2 regions of the Sphingobium sp. YBL2 genome follow, and region 1 is predicted to be linked to the other one. Evidence: predicted binding sites of a transcription regulator. Region 1 holds the regulator's gene; the other holds the start of a gene.
The links. The regulator LexA, encoded in region 1, represses DNA repair genes until DNA is damaged. The targets are predictions, from matches to a motif close to GTTCCNCNCTTGTTCT.
Positions count from the first base shown of each region.

Region 2: the regulator LexA is predicted to act here: its motif matches at 4,235-4,250, upstream of TZ53_RS14435 (DUF5131 family protein).

Region 1 covers NZ_CP010954.1:3,281,541-3,289,088, reverse strand. The annotation lists gene trpD (anthranilate phosphoribosyltransferase) at 174-1,166, shown strand; gene trpC (indole-3-glycerol phosphate synthase TrpC) at 1,163-1,954, shown strand; gene moaC (cyclic pyranopterin monophosphate synthase MoaC) at 1,951-2,436, shown strand; gene TZ53_RS15190 (molybdopterin molybdotransferase MoeA) at 2,433-3,614, shown strand; gene TZ53_RS27185 (hypothetical protein) at 3,699-3,857, opposite strand; gene lexA (transcriptional repressor LexA) at 4,011-4,697, shown strand; gene TZ53_RS15180 (ComEC/Rec2 family competence protein) at 4,634-6,832, opposite strand; gene gltX (glutamate--tRNA ligase) at 6,880-7,548, shown strand, end outside.
Region 2 covers NZ_CP010954.1:3,126,908-3,134,455, forward strand. The annotation lists gene TZ53_RS14410 (glutathione S-transferase family protein) at 1-296, opposite strand, end outside; gene TZ53_RS14415 (sulfite exporter TauE/SafE family protein) at 628-1,419, shown strand; gene TZ53_RS14420 (RNA polymerase sigma factor) at 1,527-2,045, opposite strand; gene TZ53_RS14425 (hypothetical protein) at 2,042-2,530, opposite strand; gene TZ53_RS14430 (nucleotidyltransferase and HEPN domain-containing protein) at 2,751-3,671, opposite strand; gene TZ53_RS14435 (DUF5131 family protein) at 4,375-5,196, shown strand; gene TZ53_RS14440 (hypothetical protein) at 5,464-5,778, shown strand; gene TZ53_RS14445 (three-Cys-motif partner protein TcmP) at 5,985-7,379, shown strand.

The DNA of each region.
Region 1 (7,548 bases):
ACCCCCCAAATCAGCCAGTCCGGCAAATCACGCGAAGGCGGGACCGCGGCGGCAAACCCGCAAATCTCGCCGCCTGCGAACGCATCGCCTAGCGCACCATATTGCGCTGGCATAACGACTTTCGCGCTTCCCCATCTCGACTCCGGCGCCTTCCCATGATTAAGGCAGCGTCGATGACCCGCCTGCCCGATCCCGCCACCCCACTCGACGCGCAACAGGCCGCAAAGGCTTTCGACCTGCTGTTCGACGCCAACCTGCCGGAAGAGGAGATCGCCGGCTTTCTCGTCGCCATGGCCCGGCGTGGCGAGACGGCAACGGAAATCGCCGCCGCCGCCCGCGCCATGCGCCACCGCATGATCCCAGTCACGGCGCCGGTGGGCACGATCGATGTCTGCGGCACGGGCGGCGATGGCCATCATACCCTCAACGTTTCGACCGCCGTGTCGCTGGTGGTCGCGGCGGCGGGCGTGCCCGTGGCCAAGCATGGCAACCGCGCCGCTTCCTCCAAGGCCGGCGCAGCCGATACGCTGGAAGCGCTCGGCCTGGACCTGGACCGCGCCGCCACGACAGCCGAAGCGACGCTGGCCGATCTTGGCATCTGTTTCCTTTTTGCGCAGAATTATCATCCCGCGCTCAAACGGCTTGGCCCCATCCGCAGGGCGATCGGGGAACGCACCATCTTCAACCTGATGGGGCCGCTCGCCAATCCGGCCGGGGTGCGCCGTCAACTGGTCGGCATAGCGCGTCCGGACTATGTCCCCGTCTATGCGGAGGCGCTTGCGGAACTGGGCGTCGATCATGCGATGATCGTTTCCGGCGACGAAGGGCTGGACGAACTGTCGCTGGCTGGCGGCAATGCTCTGGCGGAGGTGAAAGGCAGCAGGCTGGTTGCGATGCGCCGCCTGACCGCTGCCGAACTCGGCCTGTCCACCCATCCGGTCGAGGCGATCAGGGGGGGCGACCCCGCCTATAACGCCGCCGCCCTGCGCGCCCTGTTGCAAGGCGAAGCGGGGCCTTATCGTGACGCGGTGCTGCTGAACGCCGCCGCCGCCCTTGTCGTGGCCGACGCCGTGTCCGATTTCCGCGAAGGCGTGGAGGAAGCCGCCGAAACCATCGACCGCGGCCTTGCCAACGCGCTGCTCAATTGCTGGATAGCCTATAAATGACGAACAAGCTGATCGAAATCTGCGATGTAAAGCGGGAGGAAGTCGCCCGGCGCAAGGCCGCCACGCCCATCTCCTCGCTTCACGCCCGCGCCGCCGACCAGACGCCTCCACGCGGCTTCCGCAAGGCGCTGGACGGTGCCGCCGGCTCCGGATTCGGCCTGATCGCGGAGATCAAGAAGGCCAGCCCGTCCAAGGGCCTGATCCGCCCCGATTTCGATCCGCCCGCCCATGCCCGCGCCTATGCGGCGGGTGGCGCGGCCTGCCTGTCGGTGCTGACCGACGAACCCTATTTCCAGGGGCATGACGATTATCTGGTCGCGGCCCGATCGGCCTGCGCCCTGCCGGTGCTGCGCAAGGATTTCATGGTCGATCCCTGGCAGGTGCTGGAAAGCCGGTCGCTCGGCGCCGACGCGATCCTGATCATCGTCGCCGCGCTGGACGACAATCAGATGGCGGAGATAGAGGACGCCGCCCTTGGCCTGGGCATGGATGCGCTGGTTGAAGTGCATGATGCGCAGGAACTGGAGCGCGCGATGAAGCTCCGCTCGCGCCTGATCGGCGTCAATAATCGCGACCTGCGCGACTTCACGGTCGATTTCGCCCGCACCTACGAACTGGTCGGACAGGCTCCGGAAGGATGCACCTTCGTTGCGGAAAGCGGCATCGGCAGCCATGACGACCTGATCGCCATGTCGGACCATGGCGTGCGCTGCTTTCTGGTGGGGGAAACCCTGATGAGGCAGGCGGATGTCGAAACCGCCACGCGCGGGCTGCTGACGGGGCGATGAGCAAGCTCACCCATCTGGACGAGGAAGGGTCGGCCCATATGGTCGATGTTTCCGCCAAGGCGACGACCGCGCGCAAGGCTGTCGCGAGCGGCCGCATCAGCATGAGTCCCGATGCAGCAGCAGCGATCGAGCAGGGATTGGTGAAGAAGGGCGACGTGCTGGCCGTGGCCCGCGTGGCGGGCATCATGGCGGCCAAGCGAACCGCCGACCTCATCCCGCTCTGCCACCCGATTCCGCTCAGTTCGGTCAGCATCGACCTCGATCTCGACGGCAGCGGCGTGACCGTGACGGCGACCGCGAAGACCGCCGGTCAGACCGGCGTCGAGATGGAGGCGCTGACCGCCGCGTCGGTCGCGTTGCTGACGGTCTATGACATGGCCAAGGCGCTGGACAAGGGCATGATCATCAGCGACGTGCGCCTGCTGGCCAAGAGCGGCGGCAAGTCCGGCGACTGGACGGCTGGGGACGGGCCGGCATCATGAGCCTGCTTCCGGTCGCGGAGGCGCAGAGCCGCCTGATGGCGCTGGCAAGGCCGCTGCCGACGGAGCATATGCCCATTCCCGCCTGCGCCGGACGATGGCTGAAGGAAGATGTCGTTGCGCTGCGTGATCAGCCCTGGGCCGATCTTTCCGCCATGGACGGCTATGCCGTGCGCGCCGCCGAATGGCCCGGGCCATGGCAGGTCGCCGGCGAAAGCGCGGCGGGCGGCCCGCCGCCTCCGCCCCTCGAACCCGGCCAGGCCTGCCGCATCTTCACCGGCGCGCCCTTGCCGCAGGGCGCCGACAGCATCCTGATTCAGGAAAACGCCGCGCGCGAGGGGGACATGCTGCGCGGACTGGAGGAGGCGCTGACGAAGGGCCGCCATGTGCGTCCGGCCGGTTCCGACTTCCGCAAGGACGGCCTTTTGCTGAAGGCCGGCAGCGCATTGGGGGCGGCGCAGATCGCGCTCGCCGTGCTGGGCGGGCATGGGACGCTGCCCGTATCGCGCCGGGCGCGGGTCGCCCTGCTCTCGACAGGCAACGAACTCGTGCCCCCCGGTGCGCCGACGCAGCCCGGCCAGCTTCCCTCCTCCAACGCGCCCATGCTGGCCGCCCTGCTCGCCGGCCTTTCCTGCGATGTCATCGATCTGGGGATCGTGCCGGACGATCTCCCCGGCCTGGTCGAGGCCTTTGCCCGCGCCAGCCAGGCGGACATCATCGTTTCGACCGGCGGCGCATCGGTGGGCGATCACGACATCGTCCGCCCGGCTTTCGTCCAGGCCGGGGGTTCGCTCGATTTCTGGAAGATCCGCATGCGTCCGGGCAAGCCGTTGATGGCGGGGACATTGGGTTCCGCCGTCTTCCTGGGCCTGCCGGGCAATCCGGTATCGGCCTTCGTGACGGCAACGCTGTTCCTGTTGCCGCTGGTCCGCAATATGATGGGCGCGGCATCGCCCCTGCCCCGCACCGCGCCGGCGACGCTCGCCGCGCCGCTGCCCGCCACGGGGGAACGCGACGATTACCTCCGCGCGTTCCGCACGGAAGCGGGCATCGTTTCCGTGACATCGCAGGACAGCGCCGCCACCGCGGCCATGGCGATGGCCGACTGCCTCATCCTGCGCCCCGCCGGCTCTGCTCCGGCTGCCGCCGGCGATCACGTCACGGTTCTTCCCCTCGCATAAGGAAAGGGGCCGCCGCGCGACCCCTTCCAGTGCAGTCCTGACGGATGGCGGCGATGTCAGCCCTGCTGGACCGCCGCCGTTCCTTCAGCGCTGCTGCTTGCCGGGCGACTTGTCCTGACGGCGTTCATCGCCCATCTGGCCCTGCCGGTCTTCCTGCTGCTGCTGGCGTCCACCCTGGCTGGAGCGGTCGCCGCCCTGCTGGTCGCGACGTTGACCGCCGCCCTGGTTGTTCTGGTTGGCCATCTTTCTCTCCTATTCACCTTCTTCGTGGAAGGCAGGCGTTAAACGGCCTGCGGCCTTCCGCGTTCCAGCAAAAGCGCCCAACGGTTAGGCGCTTGACTTACCCCGTTCCGTTTCCTATGCGTTCTCCATCCGTTCCAAGGAGGGCAAGGCGAGATGTTGACACCCAAGCAACAGGAATTGCTGAGCTTCATTCAGACCCGGCTGGAGGAGGGAGGCGTATCCCCCTCTTTCGAGGAGATGAAGGAAGCGCTGGACCTGCGGTCCAAATCCGGCATCCACCGCCTGATCAATGCGTTGGAGGAACGCGGTTTCATCCGCCGCCTGCCCAATCGCGCCCGCGCACTGGAAGTGCTCAAGCTGCCCGATGCCATGCATCGCGCTCCCAAGGTCGTCGTGCCTGCCAAGCCGCCGCTGACGCCCGGTCCGGTGGCCAGCAGGCCCCCGGTCGCCGCCAACGACATATTGGAGATTCCGCTGCACGGCCGGATCGCGGCGGGCGTGCCGATCGAGGCGCTGGAGGGGCAGAACATGCTTTCCGTTCCTGCCGCGCTGCTGGGCACCGGGGATCATTATGCGCTGGAAGTGGCGGGGGATTCAATGGTCGAAGCGGGCATTCTGGACGGCGATTTCGCGCTTATCCAGCGCACCGACGTCGCGCGCGAGGGGCAGATCGTGGTCGCCCTGATCGACGAAAATGAAGCGACGCTGAAATATTTCCGGCGTGAGGGTCCGAAGGTCAGGCTCGATCCCGCCAACAGCGCCTATGAACCGCAGATCTACGACCCTCGGCAGGTCCGCATCCAGGGCAAGCTGGCCGGGTTGCTGCGCCGATATAACTGATGCTTCCTGTATTCGCGCGGCCGGCGGGAAGACCGCGCGACCCAGGGGTGCTCGTCATGCCACGCCTTCGCGCTGCGCATGGTGCCATGGTCCAGATCGATGGTCAGGCCACCCGTCCTGGCGAGGAAGTGTCGATCCACCTTCAGCCAGCGTGGGCGACAGGCGCCCGGCAGGCGGCGGTCGCTGACGACGATGTCTGAATAGGCGCAATCCCGCGCCAGTATCGCATTATCGATCCTCACGCTGCTTCGCGTCAGCAACAGGTTCCAGTTCCGGCCCCCTCCCTTCAGGCGAACGGCGCATAGATCGGGAGAACAGCGGGCCTGGGGCAGCGCCGTCAATGCCTGCAAGATACCGTCATAACCCGCGCTTTCCGCCATGACGTCGCGCGCATAGCCGCCGGCTCGCGCCCGCAGCATCGCCATGCCGCCATCGGCAGTGCGCACCGCGACATGCCGGCCGTCCCCGCTTATCAATATGGCGGGCATCGGGCTGGTCAGGACCATCATGACGCCGGTGGTCACGGGCATCAGACCCGCCCAGCGCCACCGGCTTCGCCATAGCAGGCACCACAGCATGCCCAGCAGCATCAGGCCGAACACTACGCCCGACTGGGCGGGCGCCAGTACCACCGCCCAAGGGCTGGACGCCACGCCATGGGCAATCAGCAACAGCAGGTCGATCGATCGCGCGGCAAGCCACCAGAAGGGCGCACCCCACCCGCCTAGGTCCAGCAGCAAGGCCGTCGCCTCCAGCGGCATGACCACCAGGGTCGTAAGCGGTATGGCCACCAGATTGGCGATCGATCCCAACATGCCCGCCTTGTGGAAATGGAACAGCGCTATCGGCGCCAGCACCAGCTCCACGACCAGGCCGGTCGCCAGCATGCCCGCAAGATTGCGCCCGATCCGGCGCCCCACCCCTTCGCCACGCGGCGCGAGAAAGGCGCGGAAGGCCGAATGCTCGCCCAGCGACACCAAGGCTATCACGGCCGCGAAGCTCATCTGGAAACTCGGCCCCACCAGTGCTTCTGGCCAGAGGATCAGCACCACCAGCGCCCCTGCCGCCACGAGCCTGAGCGTGATCGCGTCCCGCCCCATCGCCAGTCCGCCCAGCACAAGCAGGGCAGCGACGCAGGATCGCACGGTCGGCACCTCTGCGCCGGTCAGAAGCGTATAGCCGATGCCCGCCAGAGCGCCGCCGCCCGCGGCCAGCAGCATCAGCGGCCAGTCGAGAGCCGCCCGGCGGCTGAGCGCCATCAGCCGCATCAACAGGAAGATCACCGCAGCGATCAGGGCCGTGACATGCAGACCGCTGATCGACAGCAGATGCGCAAGGCCGCTCCGACGCATCGCCTCCGCATCTGCCTGCGCGATTGCGCCCTGATCACCCGTGGCCAGGGCAGCGGCGATGCCGGCGCCCTGTCCCGGAACGCGCTCCAGGATATGCTCGAACAGACGCGCCCTCAACCGGGGGCCGGCCGTGGCCGGCCGCAGGACCGTGAGCGGCGGCAGCACACGCCCGGTCGCGCCGACGCCCTCGAAATAGGCGCGGCGCGCAAAATCATAGCCGCCCGGCAGGCTGGGCGGCGCAGGCGGCATCAGCCTTGTGCGGAAGGCTATGATGGCTCCCTCCCCGACCCCCGGCGGCATCGACGCATCGTCAAGATTGACGCGCACCAGGGGCGGCAGGGCAGGCACGCCGACAGGCCGGACCAGCACGCGACTCATGTGCTGCGCGGGCAGCCTTTCGACCGACCGGACCTCCCCCTTCAGCGAGATGAAGGCGGGGCGGTCGAGGGGCGGCGATCCGACGATCGTCGCTTTCCCCCAGACCAGCAGGCACCCCGCACAGGCAAGAATGCCACCGACGACGATCGCCTGACGCACCCGGCCACCGGGCGGCAAAAGCAGCGCGGCGCAGGCGACCGCAAGCGTCACGCAGCAAAAGGCCAGCCATTCCAGCCGATTAGGCAGAAGGAACCAGGCCGCGATTCCCGCAGCCAGGGCGACCGGAACCCATAGCGGCAACCGTTCGCGCTCCTCCTCCAGCCACAGCTCCACGCCGCGCCAAATCCGCGCTGCTTTCCCCCGGGCCGAACTGACAACGGAGGTTTGTCGTGGCTCGAAAGCCATGCTAGGGGGCGTCGCGATCATGGATGGGTCGGGTGGTATCCGGGCGAATGGCAGGGAATGAAACGGTGAGTGCTACAGGTTCGAACAAGCAGGTAGTAACCCGTTTTGCGCCGTCGCCTACCGGTTTTCTTCACATCGGCGGCGCGCGCACCGCACTATTCAACTGGCTGTTCGCGCGTCATCACGGCGGCAAGTTCCTGCTGCGGATCGAGGACACCGACCGGGCCCGCTCCACCGAGGAAGCGGTCGCCGCCATCTTCGACGGGCTGGAATGGCTGGGGCTGGGCGGCGACGAACCGGCGGTCTTCCAGTTCGAGCGCACGCCACGCCATGCCGAAGTGGCGAACCAGATGCTCGCCTCCGGCCATGCCTATCGCTGCTATGCGACACCCGAGGAACTGGCGGAACTGCGCGAGCGGCAGCGCGCCGCCAAGCAGCCGATGCGCTATGACGGGCGGTGGCGGGACCGCGATCCTTCCGAGGCCCCGGAAGGCGCGCCCTTCGTCATCCGCCTGAAAGCGCCGCGCGAAGGCGAGACGGCGATCGAGGACGCCGTGCAGGGCCGCGTCGTCGTCCAGAATGCGGAGCTGGACGACATGATCCTGCTGCGTTCGGACGGCACGCCCACCTATATGCTGGCGGTGGTGGTCGACGACCATGACATGGGCGTCACCCATGTCATTCGCGGCGACGACCATCTCAACAATGCGTTCCGC
Region 2 (7,548 bases), 150 kb from region 1:
CGGGCCATGGCCCGCGCGGCGGTATCGGCCGGCCAGAACCTGTCGCCGCCCGACTTTTCGTTCAGATATTCGACGATCGCCAGGCTGTCCCACACGACGATGTCATCGCCGTCCCACAATATGGGCACCTTGCCGGAAGAGGGCGCGAATTCGTCGCCTTCGCGCCGCTTCTCCCATGCCTCGTCATAAAGCGGCACGACCACTTCCTCGAAGGGAAGGCCGGACAGCTTGCACGCCAGCCAGCCGCGCAGCGACCAGCTCGAATAGGCCTTGTTGCCAATGAACAGCTTCATCATGCCCCTGTCTTTAGAGCCTGTTTGGAAATGCGCGAAAGAGCCAATTTCGATGCGGTGCCGGTTCTCTGCCCCTCCCACCCGCTCATATCAGGATGCCGCTGGGTGGCCGGGAGGCGAAAAGGGCCGGCGACGCCATGCACCATGAAGGCGCATTGTCCAATGGTCTTTAGACGAGGCGGGCGCGGAAAGTCGAGGGGATCGCGCCATTCATGCATTCAACAGCATTTGTTTTGGCGACGATAAATTTCCAATCCAAAAGGGGGCTGGCTGGCATGGTTTTTCGGCCTTACACGTCGGTCGATTTCACGACGTAATGAGTTTGGGGCGGAATATGGATTGGTTGCACGCGATCGCGGGCCTTTTTGTCGGCCTGATGGTTGGCATGACCGGCGTGGGGGGTGGATCGCTGATGGCGCCGATCCTGATCCTGCTGTTCGGCGTCGCGCCCACCACGGCGGTCGGCACCGACCTGTGGTTCGCATCGATCACCAAGGCGGTCGGGGGCGCGGTGCACCACCATCAGGGCGGCGCGGAGGGCGGCCCGGACTATGATGTGGTAAAGCGCCTGATGATCGGCAGCATTCCCGCATCGCTGATCGTCCTGGCGATCCTGTCGCAGATGCATCTGGGGCAGATCAAGACCGGCGTGATCACGGGCGCGCTGGGCGTGGTGCTGATCGGCACGGCGGTCGCGACCTTGCTGCGCGGGCGGTTCCATCAATGGGCGCTGGCCCGCCGGGTCGGCACGGCCGACCGCTTTACCCGCTGGCAGCCGGCATTGACCGTGCTGGCGGGGGCGTTGCTGGGCGCGATGGTGACGCTGACTTCGGTCGGGGCAGGGGCGATCGGGGCGACGCTGCTGCTGGCGCTCTACCCGCTGCGCATGCGGATGCAGCGGCTGGTGGCGACCGACATCGTCCATGCCGTGCCCCTGACCCTGGTGGCCGGGCTTGGCCATTTGTGGATCGGCAACGTCAACCCCGTGCTGCTGGTCAACCTGCTGGCCGGATCGCTGCCGGGCATCGTGATCGGGTCTCTGCTGGCGACGCGCACGTCGGACCGCGTCCTTCAGCCCTTGCTGGCGGCGGTGTTGGTGGTGGTGGGATGGCGGTTGATCGCCTGACGGCCGAGCCGGAATCGAATTCCAGCATTTGCTAAGTTTAAAAACAATAACTTATGTGGAACGGGAGCCTCTAAGGCCCCCGTTCGTGCCCCCAAACATACCATCAACTAGCGGGATGATGGCTGGGCCGCCTGCGTCCTGCGGCATCGCGCCAACGCGCGCATCATATGATATTCAACGCCATTATAGCCGATGCCGACTTGTTTGGAAATCTCGGCATAGGTCATGCATTTCAACCGATGCATCAGGAAGATGCGGCGGGTCCTTCGCGGCATGGCCAGGAGTGTCCGTCGATAGACCTTCCGGACGTCCCTTTCCTCGATTCGCCACGCTTGTTGGGGAGGGGCCGGTGTATCCCGCCCCTCATCGATCGGACAGGTGCCGATATGCGCGGGCGTTTTCCGACGTGCGCGATCAATGAGCAGATTGCGCGCGCACCGGACCAGATAGGCTTGTGGGTTCTCTATCTGTCCGGCCACGTCCGCGCGGAGCAGCTTGAGGAAAACCTCCTGCGCGAGGTCGGGAGCATCTTCGCCCCCTACCCGCTTTCGGAAGAAACGCAGGACCCGTGCGTACTCTGCCTGATAGAGTGCCTCGAAGGCAGTCGTGGAAGGGGTGGCGGTCATCGCCCTGCCTCCCGACGTTCGCGTTCGTTCAGCGGCGCGTCGCGCGAGGCGCGGTAGAGCGTGATGCCCGCCTCGATGCGGTCGAGGATGAAGGTATCGCGCTCGATCCCGGCGATGCGGATGTCGGCCCTGGAGTAAATGTCGAAATCGACAGCACACCGGTTGCCCAGCTCGCTGTCGATGACATCGCGCACGCGCTGCCAGCAGCGCTCATCCTTGAAGGCTGGATGGTTGACGACGATCCAGAATTCATAATCCGAGAACTGGATCGTGTGCCGGTCCTCATACCATGACCGGCGCGCATAGGGGCCGATCAGGATGATCCGCCTGATGGTCCCCGGCTGGGCTGCCTGGACCTTTTCGGGTTCGAAACAGGCGCGAATGATACGCGCGATGCGCTCGATCTCGTTCTGTTTGCGCCAAACCAGATGGTTGACGCGCGCCATCACGACTTCGCGCGCGTAAACGTCGGTACGGGATGTCATTTGCAGCTCGCACACTAGCGGTCCGCGCACTCGGGCGCGGATGGTGCAAGCGGTGTTCGCTGCGCGCCGTCACTACGGCTTGCAGCAACTGCCCGACCGGAGGGGCCGGACCTACATGATGCCTAGCAGGGTTATCCCCGGGATGGCCGCCAGTCCTTCCATCCCGTCCCGTCGAATATGCCAGATAGGAGGAGTCCGGACAAGGTGTCTGGCGGGATCGCTATTTCCCGGCGGCGGCTTCCAGTTCGGCGATCCGTTCCGAGCAGACCTGATGAACGACGCGGCCCAGTTCCTCGACGCGTTCGCCAAGCCATGCCAGTTCTTCCGCACTGATCCGGTAGTGCCTGGAATAGCGGGCCTTGGTGTAGGCCTCTTTCAGCTTCTGGAACATGGCGCGTTCGCGGCGGGTAGTTTCTGGCCAAATGCCGTAGAGGCGGCGGTCCAGCCCTTCGGCCAGCGATCGCAGGAAGGCGATGTTGTGGTTGTATGGGGTGTAATAGGTTAGCGTGAGGAGCAGGCCCTGATAAAGGCTTTCCGTAGCCTGATGCAGGAGGAAAGCAGCTCGCTTCCAATCTCCGTCAGCCACATAGAAGTGGAAACCTTTCAAGAACCCAGCCGCATTGGGCAGCCATTCCTCGAAATACTCTTTTGCCGTGACAAGTGCCTGTTGAGGCGTTTTCGGCTTGGGCGTCGTCAGCTCGCTGCCATCTACCTCGTAGAGCGCGATCCCGTCCTTGGCGACTTCCATGAAGAAGACGCGGCCATGGGCGAGACCGTCATTCACCTCGTGCAGCGAATGGACGATGAAATTGACCGGCGTGCGCAGCGTCTTCTCGATCGTGTAGGCACGTATCAGCCGCTCCTCGGCCTTTGCCCAGTAAGCTGCCCGGTCGGTCAGTTCCTTCTGGCTGACAATGATGAGGATATCATAGTCGGACTTGTACTGGTTCGCCGACAGCGGCGCGTCGATCCAGTCGCAGCGAGCGTGGCTGCCGAAGAGAACGATCTTCAGGATGCGTGCGCCCTTCCGGGCGCCGGTGGCGTTCTCAATTGCGCCGCGAAACTCGTCGAAAATTACTTCGACGATGCGCTCAAGCTCGCGCTGTTTTGCCGGGGGAAGATGATCAATGTCGGTGCGCATTGGCCGGGATTCTTTCGGCATTCCCCCTTGTTTGGCAAGCGCAATCGCAGCGAGGTGGTGGTCCGTTCATCGCGAAGGGCGCAGTAGCGGCCGCTGAATCTGGGCGTTTGCGGCCATTGGCAACCTTCTTAAAGGGCTAGGGGGTATACCCGGTTATAAGCTTTCGGGTTCGGGAAGCGAACCGACATCCGCTGATGTTGACTAGCCCTAGCGGTTCCGAAATCTATTTGCGGCATGCTCCCGGCTCTACATCTGCGGCGACTTCGAACATCCTGCCACAGGACCATGAAACAGAGGCGGCCCTTTCGAAAAGGACGAGGCGACCATGCTCAACGAAGCAGCGGCTAATGTTGAAGGTCTGAGAGCTACCCTTGAACACTCCAACAACGACCGTGCCAAGTTGAAGAATTGAGGCCTTTTCTTCGCTGCGCCCGGGCCATTCTACAACCTCTATCTTTTGCGCGCGGCCAGCTCGGAGGCCTGCCTTTGCAACACGAACCGGGCGATGCGATCGTCCATGCCAAGGTTCATGTTGTTTGCAGGATAGGAAAGAGCGGACACACGTTCTCTTCTTGTTCCGGGCGAAGGCTTGTGATAGGCACACGGTAAACTTGCAGGCAAGGCCGTGACTTTAAATCATCCAAGCGTGCTGCCATTAAGGTGGTTGGCGGCATAAAATAGAGCTGACGTTCAGGAGCGATGCTTGGCGAAGAACTCGAAGATCGAATGGACCACCCACACTTTCAACCCGTGGTGGGGTTGCGTCAAGATGTCTCCGGCCTGCAAGCATTGCTACGCGGAGAGTTGGGCCAAGCGGCTCGGTGAACCAGTGTGGGGCATCCAAGCCCCTCGTCGCTTCTTTGGAGATCGTCATTGGAGTGAACCTCTTCAATGGAACCGGATAGCCTCCTCCACGAACTCGAGGGCGCGTGTATTTTGTGCGTCCATGGCGGATGTGTTCGAGGACCGCGACGATCTAGACCCACACCGCGAGCGGCTCTGGAAGCTGATCGAGTCCACCGAAGCGCTCGATTGGCTTTTACTTACAAAAAGGCCTGACCGAGTGATGTCGAGCGTTCCTTGGGGCTCGAAATGGCCAAGAAATGTCTGGCTGGGAACCACGACCGAGAATCAGGAGTGGGCAGACATGCGACTAGCATCTCTCGCGGAAATTCCGGCTGCGGTTCGCTTTATCTCGGCGGAACCGCTGCTTGGCCCATTATCGCTTCGCAAATGGACCAACGCGGTCGATTGGGTCATCACCGGAGGGGAGAGCGGGCCGAAGGCCAGGCCCTCAAGCCCGTCCTGGTTCAGGACCTTGCTTAATGAATGCATGGCAGCCGACATTCCATTCCATTTCAAGCAGTGGGGCGACTGGGCCCCAGGTCAGGGCCTCAACCTGGCAAAGGCGAGAAGCGCTGCTGCCGAGGACGGGACCACCATGCTGCGCATCGGCAAGAGGGCAGCCGGTAGGGAGCTGGATGGGATGACCTGGGATGGACTTCCTCGCATCGCCATGAGCTGAGGGAGCGCGAACGAAATGCCGTTACGGGTGCATTACGGAACCTCCGATGGAAATACGGTCCCCTATCCCCCGCTCTTCAACGACATTTGCCGCAATTACGGGTTTGTCGATACTAGGGGCAATGTAGACCGAGTTAGAGATATTCCGGAGGTGCAGCATAGCGACGGGCTAAGATGCCTCCTCGAAGGTCTCGCGCAAGCGGATTCTCTATTCGCTTCTCTCGGTTGCGACTTGGGAGAGCGGGATCGGCCAAAGGGTCGCATAAGCATGAGAAAATGGGCGGGCGGCTACGTCCAGATCGTCGTTCGGGAGGAAGGGCTAGCAAACAGCGAGTTTGAGAAACTACGGGATTTGGCCAAGGCGGTGGAGGAAAAGCTTCGTCAAAGGGTGGGCGATGATCAGTGGGAGTTGCGTTTTATATTGACTGCGGTTCAATTGAATTTTGAGGTCGAGCGGCGCACGCAATCGGCTTGGGTTTGGTTTAATGCCAAAGCCTCGACCGCTCAGTCAGCGCTAGCCTCCCGCGAGCGGCTGCTCATTGCTGTTGGCGAAGCAATCTACGAATTCAAGGCAGACGGATAATAACTGCACACGGTCGACAGCAAAACTTCAGGCGATTTCAAGAAAAAACGTCTCGGCAATTGTGGCATGATCGAATTAGATTCTGTCGGTGCTCGCTCCCGAAGAGTCGGCGGTCGAAGCCGACTTTCCAGAATCACACTGGACAATGGGTTGGTGCACAGTTCACTATAACTGCTTCACATTTTGCGATCTGATCGAGAGCGAACATGGCGAGAAAGAAGGCTGATACTGATCAAGGCGCACTGGCACTGCCCGGTCTCTATGAACTGGCGAAACCGAAGCCTGTTCGAAGCTCACAGGAAAAGCTTGGCTATCATTGGGGACCCAATTTGGCGCTGCCGGAGCTTGGGCGGCATAGTCTAGCGAAGCATGATATATACAGCACCTATGTCGATCGCTATGTCGCGACGTTGACCAAGCGACACGTCCAGTCACGATTGAAAATGACTGTCGTGGATGGCTTCTGCGGCGGCGGGCTCTATTCGTTCGACGGCAATACCGTCGACGGGTCACCCCTACGAATACTGACGGCGATCGAGAGCGCGAGAGCCGTCCTGCTGGCACGTCGCGCCGATTTTGATCTGGATGTTGATTTCGTCTTCATCGATGAGAATCCAAGCCATATCACATTCTTGAAAGAGGAAATCATAAAGCGCGGATACCGGTCTCAGATTGACGCTGGCAAGATCAGGTTCTTCTCATCAACATTCGAGGATACTGCCCCATCCGTCATCGCAGACATCCGGAGTAAAGGGAGAGCACATCACTCACTGTTTTTTCTCGACCAGTATGGGTGGAGCGACGTCAAGATGGCTACTGTACGCAGGATCATGGGCCAATTGGCGAATCCAGAGGTTATATTGACCTTCATGGTCGATTCACTCGTCAATCTCCTGCATGACAAGACGTCCAGTCTTAGTGCGCTTGCCGCGATCGACTACAAGCGAGAGGATGTGCGCGCGCTCTTGGACATCAAAGATGAGTTTGGTCTCAAAGGATGGAAACGGGCCATTCAAAATACAGTATATAAGCACATTCAAGGATGTACCGGCGCGGAATTCTATACGCCGTTCTTCGTTCATCCGCCCGAGTCGCACCGAGACTATTGGTTGATCCATCTCTCCAAGCACCACCAAGCCCGAGAAGAGATGGGAAATGTCTTTTGGGCAACAAATAACACGCTAGAGCATTTCGGAGGGCCCGGCTTCGATTCGCTTGGGTTCGATCCCAATGTCGATGTGAGGCAAGGGATGATGGACTATGTCTTCGACGACGACGCCTCATCGCGAACCAAAAAGCAGCTGCTGGAACAGATACCTGACTTGCTGCATGCGGGGTGGAAAAGCGGCAGCGAGATGACGAAGCGATCGCTCTTCGCCGCACGCGCTAACGATACGCCAGTCATCGGTGCTCTGGTCGATAGCCAGCTGGCCGAACTTCGCGATGCCGGTGAAATCGTCATTTTCGGACAAAGGCGCGACAAGCTCGGCAATGTGGTAGGCGAAATAGTCCGGGAGCGCGCGGACTCTTACAGCTGGGATGATGTGATCCGCCAACCGCGTGAGCCGAGGCTTTTTTCTATTTTTAATCAGGCGGCATGACCGAGGAGGCTTGAATTATTTTGCGACCGTTAATGCCCGCCGTGGATGCACATTCAGACAATGGCGATGCCAAACCATAAGCTTCGAAACAGCGCTAACATTGATGATTCCTGATTGGACTTTCAATCCTCAGGTTGGCTTATCCATCGCCGTCCCTTTTTGAGACCGC